3 regions of the Peribacillus sp. Aquil_B1 genome follow, and region 1 is predicted to be linked to each of the others. Evidence: riboswitches for the same ligand, from Rfam matches in the RefSeq annotation. Region 1 holds a riboswitch; each other region holds the start of a gene.

Region 1 (4,394 bases):
AGCGGGGAAATGTTGCATTCCGGTTATCATAATGCCTGAAAGATGATTATATAAATTATTCTTTTTTAGAGGAAAACTGCACCTCCCTTGTTAAATGATGTCTAACAATGGGGTGCCTTTCATTTCAACGAGGTCCCTGTACGCCGATACTCAAAAGAACTCGTGATATAACGCCTGAATTGCCGTCTCTTCGTTATGCCCTTTCACACCGAACATCATGCTTACCTCCGAAGAGCCCTGGTTGATCATCTCAATATTCACCTTAGCTTCGGCCAAGGCTTTTGACGCTCTTGCCGTTGTACCGACATTATGACGCATTCCTTCCCCTACAACCATGATCAAGGCAAGATCATGCTCCACATTCACTTCATCGGCATGAAGCTCTTTCTTGATTCGGGAAATGATTTTCTTCTCGGCTTCACCTTTCATCTGGTCCTGCCTTAGAATTAGCGTCACATCATCGATGCCTGATGGAATATGCTCATATGAAACTCCATAATCTTCAAGGATGTGCAGCAGTTTCCGGCCAAAACCAACTTCTCGGTTCATCAAATATTTGCTAATGTAAATGCTGCAAAATCCTTTATCACTCGCAATCCCAATAACGGGCCCGTTCGTATTATCCCGTGTACTCACAATGCGGGTCCCTTGTGCCGCCGGATTGTTCGTATTCTGGATATGCACAGGTATTCCCGCACGGAATGCCGGAATAAGCGCCTCATCATGAAATACCGAGAAACCTGCATAAGAAAGCTCACGCATCTCACGATAGGTTAATTCCCGGATTCCCTTCGGATTGGAAACCACATTTGGATTCACCGCGTAAACGGCATCAACGTCCGTAAAGTTCTCATACAAATCAGCTTTGACCCCATTCGCAAGAATCGAACCAGTAATATCGGACCCGCTTCTTGAGAAAGTTAACACATCACCATCTAACGTATAACCGAAGAACCCTGGGAATACTACGATTCCAGGCTCATCACGCAGAGCATATAACCGATCATAAGACTCTGGCAGCACCTTGGTAAATCCACCTTCATCCGTTACGATCAAGCCGGCCTTCTTTGGATTTATATACTGCGCCTCTACACCACGGCTTTGGAAATAGCCTGCGACCAGCTTCGCATTATTATCCTCGCCGCTGGCCTTCAAGGCATCCAGATAGCGCTTCGGATTAGTTTGGTCTGCATGCAGCAGTGCCATTAAATTTTCATGAATCCCAGTGATGACACTCTCCGATATATCCAGCTCTTCAGCAATGCTCGCATAGCGGGATACGACATCTTCTATCAAATGCTCTCCGTTATCCCCGCGCAGCTGCTGTTCCGCAGCTTCAATCAATAAATCCGTCACCTTTATATCATCGGAATTGCGTTTCCCTGGAGCCGAAACGACTACAATCTTTCTCTCTGGATCAGAAACCACAATTTCGAATACCTTCCTCAACTGTTCACCTGACGCAAGTGAACTTCCACCAAACTTTGCAACTTTCATCTAGACATCCCCTATTTTCGTAAATATTCTGTCAAAATCAACTCTCCCTATTATTACGCTTTTTCTCGAAACAATCAAGTGGAAATTCCATTATAGAAGGACATTTGTATTTTTAAAAAGGACAAATCATCATGAAGGCTGATCAAGAATGGCTAAAACAAAGAAAAAGACAACGGGCATATGCCCATTGTCTCTCCCTTTCTTTAGCGATTATCCACGGTTTCCGGGTATAAGTCATGGTTCATCAAGCGGTAATCCGCCATTTCCTCATACTTCGTACCTGGTTTTCCATAATTCGTGTAAGGGTCGATGGAAATTCCGCCCCTAGGTGTAAACTTGCCCCAGACTTCAATATATTTAGGATCCATCAATTCGATTAAATCATTCATGATGATGTTCATGCAGTCTTCATGGAAATCACCGTGATTGCGGAAGCTGAATAAATAAAGTTTCAAAGACTTGCTCTCCACCATTTTCACACTGGGAATATAGCTGATGTAAATGGTAGCAAAGTCCGGCTGGCCCGTTATCGGACATAAGCTAGTGAATTCCGGGCAATTGAATTTGACGAAATAATCCCGGTTCGGATGCTTGTTATCGAATGACTCAAGGATTTCAGGCGCATAGTCAAATGTATATTTTGTTCCTTGATTCCCAAGCAGTGTGATATCTTTTTTTAATTCTTCTTCTTTTCTTCCAGACATGAAAAGTCCTCCTAATCCCACGTTTCAGGGAGATTCATAAAATGGGCCTCTATATAACAAAAACCATATCTCCTCAAAGATATGGTTGATTCGCGAAAAATATCAAAGCCATAGTTTTTTTAAGAGGGTGATGCTATGAACCTCTCCCGTTTATCGGGAAATATTTTAAAATTGTCTTAGTAAATATAAAAAAAAATAGTCAATCTGTCAATGCAACTCTCTTAAATTGGGTTTGATTCGTTTATATTTTCAGTTTAAAATGAAAAAAGCAGTACAACCTATTAGAAAGAAGAGAATATACACATGTGGATTTTTGCAGCACTCATCACCAGCTTATGTTTCGGAATCAATAACAGCATTTTCAAATGGAGCAGCGGAAAAGGCTATTCCAAGATACATATCCAATTTTTCTTTTATTTTTCAGCTTTTATTTTGTCCATTGTTTATGGAGTATTTATGGATGGTTTGCAACTGAACTGGCTGTCCATCATGCTTGGTGCAGCAATTGGTGTACTGAACGCTAATGGTAACATCCAGATGGCAAGCGCCTTTGAAAAAGGGCCGGCAAGCTTGACATCACCATTAATCGCAGCGAATGCAATATTCCCCATACTCTGTGCAGCTTTAATTTTTCACGAACATATTTCTTCCTTGCAGTGGAGTGGAATAGTCTGCATGTTTCTCGCTACATTAGTCATCCAGTATACACCTAACGCCAAAGGTAACCATCAATATGTCCCTTGGATCATGCACACATTACTCTCCATCTTATCATTTGGTGTGCTCGGAATTCTAATGACGACATCAACACGTCTTCATTTAAACTCCCTTGATATCTTAGTATCGATGTATGGAGGCGGAATGCTTTATCTTCTTTCGGCTCTGGCCTTTAAAAAAGAAAAAATCAAGCTAAAGGAAGTCAAAATCGGTTCATTAGTAGGTTTTTTAAGCATGATAGGCTATGGATGTTATTTCTTTGCATTGAACACCGGAATCGCAAGCATTATTTTTCCTGTCGTCAGCCTGAACTGCTTAGTTGTCGTATTCGCTGGATGTTATTTATTCAAGGAAAAACTAAAAACCTATCAAATTGCCGGTGTTCTTGCAGCATTAATCGGTATTATTTTAACTAAAATATGAATATAGTTCGTTTATAAAAAATCAACCTGGCTGCCATCTGTAAAAGCCAGGTCGTTTTTTATTTAACCGTGAAATGAGGTAGTAAAAAAAAGTGTTGACACATCCATAAAAATATCAGATAATTTTGAATATTAATTCTTTAGATTTTACAGCTTTTGAAATGTTTGAAAAATCCTCTGCCACGGGTATTAAAGAAATAGGGACAACCACCTCATTTAATTCTGAATCAAGAAAGGAAAGATGCATAATGGTAAAAGTTACAGTAACAGTTGATTTCCAAGGAAAATCTTATCAAACTAACGTCCTTACTAAACCGGGTACAGATCATGAAGTAATTTTACAACAAGCCCTTCATCAAGTTGAAAAGCAATGGAAAGCATAAAAAAGCAGGCATCGCAATAGATACCTGCTTTTTTATTACCATTAAATCATATCCGAAATATTTTTCATATGCACGATGAAAGACCCTCTTGCAGCAATTCCCTCCTACTAAAAAACACAAAGACACTAACATTCAGTCGTCAGTTTGTGTACGTTAACCTCTGAATAACAAGTAATTTATAATTTTATTTAATGAACTAAGCACCTTAATGAAATGGGATTATACAATAAAAGACTTATAAAAAAAGACGGTCTTTTTAAGGGCCTTCTTTCAGACTGTAGACAAACTCGATGAAAATCAAGTATGTCTCAGTTTTTATGAAGGTTTATAAAACCTCGAACGCCGATTCCCACTCCAGGCACTCGCTTTTCGCGGGCGGCCCGGGAGCTGGAGTCTCCTCAGCGCTTTTCCCGCAGGAGTCTCGCAACCTTCCGTTCCAATCAACATTGTTTTGATTTTAGGTTCTTTTAAGGAACGTCCTCTTAATGTTCTTTTAAACTAAATTTCTTATTAATGGCATGGAACGTTCTTGGAGGTTATCGGAAAACAGACTATAAGAAATGAGTTTCTTTTTGAACTGTTTAACTACATCCACGCGGTCATTGTAAATGTACACAAATAACTTAACATCAATTTTGCCTTTTTTAGTATCAATGACTAATGGAGTCCCA
Region 2 (4,394 bases), on a different contig from region 1:
ATATCACAATCGAAGCCATTAAAGAATTTCTACAACATGTAATCATAATAAATGGAAGGATGTATCTGGATAATATTGAATCGGCGGAATGGTTTGTGAAAACGTATTACAGCGAAGTTATTGATTTTTTCATGAACCCACTTAATATATATGGCTATGATATCTTGGCAAAGACCCTGAAAGTGGCTTTAGCTAAAAAACTGATCAGCCTTGATGACTTACTCGGTACAGATGAAGAAGTTATGTCCTTGTTAAGCTTCACTGAAGACCATGAAGTTCAACGCTTGTTAAAACGAATCCATGGTAACGTAAAGGTGAAAGAAGATCAAGTGGAATACGATTTACATCTGAAAAATAAAATGCGTATGATAGATCCTTCTGTAATTCAAGGAACCCAATTAGTAAGAGCATCCAGTTTATCAGAAAAAGTAAAGAAGATGGGAATTGAAGCCTATAAAAAAGCTTCAAAGGGCATGTATCTAAAAGTGATTTCCGATTTCAAACCATACGGATAGTAAAAAAACTCAAGGGTGTCATCCTTGAGTTTTTTCTCGGAAACATCTAAGTATCCTCCCGAATAAAAATGAGTTGATTTAGACAATCGACATCTAGAAAGGAGCTAGAATAACGGATACCTTATACATCTGAACCAGTACCCTTTAATAATTAAAAAACTAATGAGGCTCTCAAAGTAGTAACGCCATTTTCCAAATAACCCTTTAAACAGGTCAATGTATAAACCCAACCTTCCTTTTGTCCGATCATTTTGTTTATTATTTCAGGGTCGTCTTCACTCAATCCTGATTCGTTTACTTCAATAATTGTACTCGTATTATCCAACGCTTTTAGTGTAATGGTAACAATCGTTTCTTGATTATTTCCGCCCCACGCAAACACGATTTTCCTGTTTTCCTCGACTTCCACTACATTAATAACCACCTCAGCATCGTATTCGTTGTATCTCAATGTAAGTGTCCTGCCTTGTTCCCATCTTTCTGAACTGGATGAGAACCAGAAATTCCCGATTTTTTCAGGGTTCACTATGGCTTCAAATACTTCATTAGCTGGCTTGATTATCTTAAATTTCGTAATTATTTGGGTATCCATACTTCCACTCTCTTTCGATTTGTTTTTATTGTTTTCCATTTTCCCAATCTACTGATATTGGCGGCAGAGTCTGTCCAGTTTCAAGCAAGCTCTTCAGGTTACTCAGTATAGCTGGCCATCCATTATTCAAGCCTTCAAAGGTATTGTCATCATATACGAAATCTGTCTCCAAAAGCTCCTCATGCCTAACGGTTAACTTTACAGTCGAATCATCCATTTTCTGTAATTCAAAAGTGACCTGGGTAGGCTGCTCGCGAGGTGTTTCGTCTCCTGCCATGTTCCATGTAAACGAGAGCAGGTTTAGCGGCTCACACTTAAGTACATTCCCATGATCAGTAATCCGCCCATCTTCGAGTAAATATTTAACGCTTGATCCTTCTTGCCAGTCAGACTGTACTTGCAATCCGAAGTGGTATTCCTTCGTGACTTCACCACTCGTCAGGGCTTCCCAAAGCTTCTCTGGTGTGGTTGCGATATAAATAGGATAAACAAACGTAGTTTTTTCCATCATTCTATTTCCTCCTTGCGTTTTATACCTCATATCAAGTTCGCAGCATCTCTCTACCAATGATTGTCCGCTTTTCATATACCACCGGTCAAGCGGTTTTCTACGACAGAAATCGGCAAAGTCATTGCATTGAAGTAGATTTGAAGTGCATGGCTAATACCAAACGATATACGCAAATACATACTAAAATTGACCATATGGAAACTTCTTGATTTCCAATCGTTTTCAAGCTACGATAAATAAGGAAAATGATAATCCGCTCGGGCGGAAGAGGTTCTAGCTACCCTCTCAAAAAAACTAAGGAGAACAGTGCTCTTTCTTAGGGTGCTGTTTTTTCTGTATAAGGAGAAGTAAGAAATGTTAAGAATTTTATTGTATTTGGTATCCATCATCACGGCGAATGTGGTTACAGCAGCTTTTGCGCCATTACATTTTGGCATGTTCATCATTCCGATGGGTACATTGCTAATTGGGGGAACCTTCATCTTTCGAGATCTGGTTCAGAATAAATTCGGCCGCACAAAGACCTATATATGTATCGTCACTGCACTTATTCTATCTGCGTGTGTATCATTTTTATTAGGAGATACGTTATTGATTGTATTTGCTTCCGCATTATCGTTCGTGGTCGCAGAAACAGCGGACACGGAAATCTATACCCGATTAAAGCTCCCGATGAGTTGGAGGGTGTTTTACAGCGGGATCGTTGGAGGGTTTTTCGATTCGGTAATATTTGTCGTGATTGGTCTAAGTCCATTGGGTGCCAATATATTACCATGGGAAGCAGTACCCGCTGCGGTCATCGGCCAAATCATCGTGAAAACCATCATTCAGTCAATAGGTGCCGTACTTTTGGGACGAATCAACGTAGAACTGGAGAAACGTGTAGTCTCCAGTTAAATGCCAGGAGGGATGCACTACATGGATGGAACAAAAAAAGAAAAAGATAAATGCTATTGTCTCGAGGCGTTTCGTGAAAAATACGGCCCGCATGTTCAAGGAGAATGTATGAAGCTCTCCTGCGCCAATTATCGTAAGCATAAAGGAATAGACAAAAAAGGACCAAATTAGGTCCTTTTTTTGCGTGAACAGAGTAACTCACCAGAAAACGAGCAAAATCATGGGTGCAGTGCACATTCACGAGTAAACGGTGCGAAATCAAGAGAGCAGCCCGAATTCACGAGTAAAACAGCAAAATTCACGAGTAAATAGCCTAAACTCACGAGTAAAAGTGCAAAACTCACGAGTAAAAGTACGAAATTCACGAGTAAACGGTGCGAAATCATGAGTTCAGCATGAATTCACGAGTAAACAGCCCAAACTCACGAGTAAACGGTGCTAAATCAAGAGTTCAGCATGAATTCACGAGTAAAAGTGCGAAATTAACGAGTAAACGGTGCCAAATCAAGAGTTCAGGATGAATTCACGAGTAAACAGCCCAAACTCACGAGTAAAACAGCAAAACTCACGAGTAAAACAGCAAAATTCACGAGTAAAAGTACGAAATTCACGAGTAAAAGTACGAAATTCACGAGTAAAAGTACGAAATTCACGAGTAAACGGTGCAAAATCAAGAGTTCAGCATGAATTCACGAGTAAAAGTGCAAAACTTACGAGTAAACTAGTGCGAAATCAAGAGAGCAGCCCGAATTTCACGATTAAACAGTACTAAATTAAGAGTGCCGCCCAAACTCACGAGTAAAACATAAAAAAAGCTTCCTGCACCGTTCTATTGGGGCTAGGAAGCTTTGTATTTTGTTTAGAATAGCTCTGTGCTTTTTCGAACTAATTTTTCGAGGGTGAAAAAGCATTCTCGTTTCCGCTCTAGTTCGGTTTGTCCATTTTCGGTGACATGATAATATTTCCTGCGGCCTGACTCGGACTCTTTCCAATGGCCTTTTATGAATTCTTTTTTTTCTAACCGTTTAAGGGCGGGGTAGAGGGTGCCCTCACTAATTTGATATTTGCCCATGCTCATTTCCTTCAAGATCTTCGTGATTTCATAGCCGTATAGCTTTTTTTGTGAAAGAAGTGAAAGCAAAAGGAGGTCAATGCTTCCCTTCATTAATTCTTTATCCAAATAAATTCTCCTCCTTTTCATTTTTAAAGTGTAATACGTTGTACATCGTATCACAAGGTGCATTTTACTTTTCTTAAAAAAAATGGTTAAATGACGATTGCTAAATAAATTTAATCATAGTAAAATGTGCTTCGGAACGGATGAGTTGTGAAGAGTGTGGTAAGGATATTATATACATGATTTAATTGTTTTAATGAAAATACGGAATAGGATAGAAGATTCCCTACTCAAGGGGTATTAATTGATTTTTTTTTGAAAATCATTTAGATTCTATTTATCAACAAGAGCAAAGAAAGAAGGTCCTAGATAGATGAAAGTGAAAGCACCTGAGCCATTCACATATATTGGTGGAAAGAGAGCTGTTCTTTTACTTCACGGGTTTACCGGAAGTACAGGAGATATGAAGAAATTAGGGAAATACTTGAATGATCTTGACTATACTTGCCACGGACCTCTTTATAGAGGGCATGGAGTGTCTGGTGAGGAATTAGTTCAGACTGGTCCAAAGGAATGGTGGGAAGATGTAGTTAATGGCTATAAATTCCTTAAAGAAGAAGGCTATGAGGAAATTGCAGTTGTAGGAATTTCTTTAGGAGGAGTTTTCTCATTAAAAGTGGGAATTGAATTGCCTGTAAAAGGGGTAGTTTCTATGTGCGCTCCGACGCAAGGGAAAAGTATCGAACGACAAAAGAACCGCTT
Region 3 (4,394 bases), on a different contig from region 1:
CCTTATGGGGTTAAAAGGTCTTGGTTTAATAGTAACATATCATTAGTGAAATTTAACCTTTTTTAAAAAAAACGGAGTGAGAATCGTATTTTTGTGTGAATTAAGTTGTGAATGGTTTGATTCGAGAAAGCATGCAATGGAGCCTTTCTGGGTATATGTTCCCGTGCATGGTGTTGAAAGGAAATGTCGGGATTTGCAGTAGCAGATATTGGAAGTGATGATTATTTTAGTTAAAATATTCCTTTAATCAATTATACACTAAATATTCTGAAAACAAAGGAAAATATTCACTTCCAGCTTCTCCTGATAGATTTGTTTTTTTATGATTTATTATTGTGTATAGTTATTTATTCCCCGAATATACGAATATGAAACAACCTTATACTGGGAGGAAAAAAGCAATTTCCCGCATTCGGGAAATTGCTAGTGTCATAATTGGAACTTCTTAACCTGTTCGGTTAGCAGTTCTGCCGAAGAAGCAAGTTCACTGGCATGATTCGTGATTTCATCCATCGAAGAGCTGGATTGCTGAGCGGAGGCGGAGACTTGTTCGATTCCTGCAGCGGACTCTTCAGAAACGGCTGCGATATCTTCGATAGCTTGATTGATTTTTTGGCTATTTGTGGAGATATAGTTCAATTCGTTTGTTATATGCTGAATTTTCATTTCCATATTCCCGACAGAATGATTGATTGTTTCAAAGGTTCGGCCTGTGAGCGTGACCTGTTTTGTGCCTTCATCCACTTGTGTATAACCATCTTCCAGGGAGTGGACGACCGTTTTTGAACCTGTTTGAATGGCGGAGACAATATTGGTGATATCCCCAACGGAGTGTGTGACCTCTTCAGCGAGTTTCCGCACTTCATCGGCGACGACGGCAAAGCCCTTGCCATGTTCACCAGCACGAGCAGCTTCTATGGCTGCATTCAACGCCAATAGATTGGTTTGATTGGATATATCCTTGATGACCTGCACAAGCTGCGAAATTTGCTGTGATTGAGAATCGAGCCCCTTCACTTGCTCTACGGCATTTTTGACAATGCCATCAATACTTTGCATCTGTTGGACCGAACTGCGCATTAAAGTGGTACCCTCCTTGGTCAAGGAAAGGATTTCGGTTGAACTTTTAGCTACATCCACCCCTTCTAGGTGGGCAAGCTTAATCCTGCTGGTGAAATCATCCATGATGCGAACCATTTCAGATGCCCGGTTGGCTTGTGACTCCGAACCTTCCGAAAGTTCATACATCGTACTCGCTATCTGTTTGCTGCCCTGTTGCACTTCATTTGCTGAATGAGTCAGATCTTCGCTTTGGTTGGATACGGAGTGCGATACAATGAGCATTTTTTCGATCGTATCACGAAGGTCTTTCTGCATTTGATTGGCGGATACCGTTAGTTCGCCCATTTCATCATTTGACTTTTGCTCCAGGGGCTCATGATTCAGCTCTCCTGCAGCCACCATTTTCATCCTATCCCTGATTTTAAGGAGGGGGGTGATAATGAGGTTGGCAGTAACAACCGCAAGGACTAGGCCGATAAGGACTGCCGCAATGGATATGATGATACTTGTCGTCTTAACCGATTTCCCGCTGGCGATGACGGTTTCACCTGAAGCGACAATCAATTCCTCCCGTTCCGAAGCAAGCTCCTTGAAACCCTCCATAACTTCATTGCTTATTGGCGCCACCTCATTTTTAAGTATCTCTTTAGCGCGTTCTTCATTTCCGTTTTCATATTGTGGAAACACCCGGTCTACAATCATCGTCCTCCAATCCACGCTTTTCTCGATCAATTCGTTCGCTTTATCAGAATCGCTTAAGGCAAGGAGGTCCTCCTGGATGACCTGGCTTTCTTCCGTATATTGTAAGAACCCTTCTTTATAGCTCTCGTCTCCATAAAGAATATAGGCTCGGGCGTATGCGGTTCTTTGTGCTAGATTGTATAGCAGCTTTTCGTCTTGGATAAGAAGCGGAAGTTCCTTTTCGATGATATCCTGGGAATATACCAGTGACTTGTTGCTGCTATAGATATTGAATGCTCCTAAGATGACACATAAAGATATGATGAGTGAAAATGCCACCAATACCTTTGCTTTAATGCTTTTCAAATTATTGGACCCCTTTATCGATATTTTATTCACACTGTTTTATCGGATAAATAAAAGGAGATTTAAGCAAAGAAAAGTTAACCAAATTTTCCATCAGATCTAATGTTCTCTTAATATAAACATCTTGATTTCTTATCGTTTTCAAGTTACTATTGACTTGGAAAAATATAATATTCCGCGTTAAGGCGGAAGAGGTTCTAGCTACCCTCTCAAAAAAACTAAGGAGAAACAGTGCTCTATTCTTAGGGTGCTGTTTTTTTCCGTAAAAAGGAGTTTTATAGAAATGAAGAAGAAAGAAAAGGCAGTGGTTGTGTTTAGCGGAGGTCAGGACAGTACGACGTGCTTGTTCTGGGCGATGGAGAGATTTGAGGAAGTGGAAGCGGTGACGTTTGATTATAATCAGCGGCATAGCTTGGAAATCGAATGTGCTCAAAACATTGCCAAGGAATTGGGCATAAACCATCATATCCTTGACATGTCGCTGCTGAACCAACTGGCACCAAATGCGCTGACGAGAAGTGATATTGCGGTGGCGGACGGAGAAGAAGGGGAATTGCCGTCGACGTTCGTACCAGGGAGGAATTTGCTGTTCCTTTCGTTTGCCGGAGTGCTGGCGAGTCAGATTGGAGCTAAACATATTGTCACAGGTGTCTGTGAAACGGATTTCAGCGGATATCCGGACTGCCGCGATGTATTCATTAAATCATTGAATGTGACCTTGAACTTGTCGATGGACCAGTCATTCGTGATTGATACGCCGCTAATGTGGCTTAATAAAGAGGAAACATGGGAGCTAGCGGACCAGCTAGGCGCGTTCGACTTTGTCCGCGAAAAGACCCTGACTTGCTATAACGGAATCATCTCCGACGGCTGTGGAGATTGTCCGGCATGTATACTGCGGAAAAAAGGACTTGATGATTATGTAAGCAGACGGAAGGTGCTTTCATGATGTACGGTTTTACTATAGTGGATAAACTCCAAAAAATAGATGAAGATATTCAGCGCAGCCAATTGAAGTATACAAACAAGAGGGTTCTCGTGAGTAAGGAATTCACCTTCGATGCGGCACACCATCTGCATGATTATGAAGGGAAATGCAAGAACCTGCATGGCCACACGTATAAGGTCATTTTCGGATTAAGCGGGTATACAGATTCACGCGGGTTGATGATAGATTTTGGGGACATCAAGGATATATGGAAAAATGAAATTGAAATCCACCTGGATCACCGCTATTTGAATGAAACCCTGCCGCTCATGAATACAACGGCTGAAAATATGGTTGTCTGGATTTACGAAAAAATGGCCGAATCCCTTTCATTAAAAGAATATGAGGGTGCTAGAGTCGAGTTTGTTCGACTGTACGAAACGCCGACAAGCTATGCCGAAGCCAGACGGGAGTGGATGGAAAGTGAGTAAACTCCCGGTTATGGAAATCTTCGGGCCGACCATCCAAGGAGAGGGAATGGTCATAGGCCAAAAAACCATGTTCGTTCGGACGGCAGGCTGCGATTATTCATGTGCCTGGTGTGATTCCGCATTTACTTGGGATGGCACCGGTAAGGAAGATACCGTCCAGATGACTGCTAGCGAAATATGGGATGAGCTGAAGCGTATTGGGGGTTCAGGTTTTTCCTTCGTGACGATATCAGGAGGAAACCCGGCTCTGCTGAAAAACTTAAACGGCTTGATAGCGATCTTACATGAAAATAAAATGAAAATAGGTGTCGAAACCCAAGGGAGCCGATGGCAGGATTGGTTTCTCGATATTGATGAACTGACGATTTCACCTAAGCCGCCGAGCTCTGGAATGAACACGGACTTTACGGTGCTCGACCAAATCATCTCGAACCTTGATAATCGAAATCCTGAAAACCATGTCTCATTGAAGATCGTCGTCTTTAACGAGGAAGATTATCAATATGCCAAACATGTACATGGTCGTTACCCGGAAATTCCTTTTTATCTGCAGGTCGGCAATGACGACAGCAGGACGGCGGATGATCTTCAATTGATCAGCGGTCTTTTAAAGAAGTACGAAGAGTTAATTGATAAAGTGATAGCGGATGATGAATTGAATGATGTGAAAGTGCTGCCCCAGCTGCATACCTATATATGGGGAAACAAGAGGGGCGTATAAACAAAAGAGACGGAGGCAGTGTGAAGTGTAATCACACTGCCTTTTAAGCTTATTACAACCTTTGAATGTGTGTAGCTTTGAAGGATGATGTGTATTTAAGACCATATCCAAATAAGCGATCCATTCCAATATGCGCGGTCCAAAT

Evidence for each region. A riboswitch is a leader RNA that binds a small molecule or an ion and turns the genes downstream of it on or off. The one in region 1 is predicted to bind preQ1.
Region 2: another riboswitch for preQ1. It lies ahead of MPH60_RS02360 (VUT family protein); the one in region 1 lies ahead of queF (preQ(1) synthase).
Region 3: another riboswitch for preQ1. It lies ahead of queC (7-cyano-7-deazaguanine synthase QueC); the one in region 1 lies ahead of queF (preQ(1) synthase).

What each region holds. Positions count from the first base shown of each region.
Region 1 covers NZ_JAKXEE010000004.1:116,569-120,962, reverse strand. Annotated here, with positions in the region: gene MPH60_RS21895 (aspartate kinase) at 151-1,497, opposite strand; gene queF (preQ(1) synthase) at 1,701-2,201, opposite strand; PreQ1 riboswitch class I at 2,306-2,351, opposite strand; gene MPH60_RS21885 (EamA family transporter) at 2,505-3,341, shown strand; gene MPH60_RS21880 (BA3454 family stress response protein) at 3,466-3,723, shown strand; gene MPH60_RS21875 (YfmQ family protein) at 4,217-4,394, opposite strand, start outside.
Region 2 covers NZ_JAKXEE010000001.1:471,164-475,557, forward strand. Annotated here, with positions in the region: gene MPH60_RS02345 (HD domain-containing protein) at 1-515, shown strand, start outside; gene MPH60_RS02350 (SRPBCC domain-containing protein) at 667-1,107, opposite strand; gene MPH60_RS02355 (SRPBCC family protein) at 1,133-1,618, opposite strand; PreQ1 riboswitch class I at 1,880-1,922, shown strand; gene MPH60_RS02360 (VUT family protein) at 1,973-2,515, shown strand; gene MPH60_RS02365 (hypothetical protein) at 2,537-2,686, shown strand; gene MPH60_RS02370 (PadR family transcriptional regulator) at 3,375-3,695, opposite strand; gene MPH60_RS02375 (alpha/beta hydrolase) at 4,006-4,394, shown strand, end outside.
Region 3 covers NZ_JAKXEE010000001.1:464,746-469,139, forward strand. Annotated here, with positions in the region: gene MPH60_RS02310 (methyl-accepting chemotaxis protein) at 430-2,109, opposite strand; PreQ1 riboswitch class I at 2,295-2,337, shown strand; gene queC (7-cyano-7-deazaguanine synthase QueC) at 2,393-3,058, shown strand; gene queD (6-carboxytetrahydropterin synthase QueD) at 3,058-3,528, shown strand; gene queE (7-carboxy-7-deazaguanine synthase QueE) at 3,521-4,249, shown strand; gene MPH60_RS02330 (DUF4260 domain-containing protein) at 4,302-4,394, opposite strand, start outside.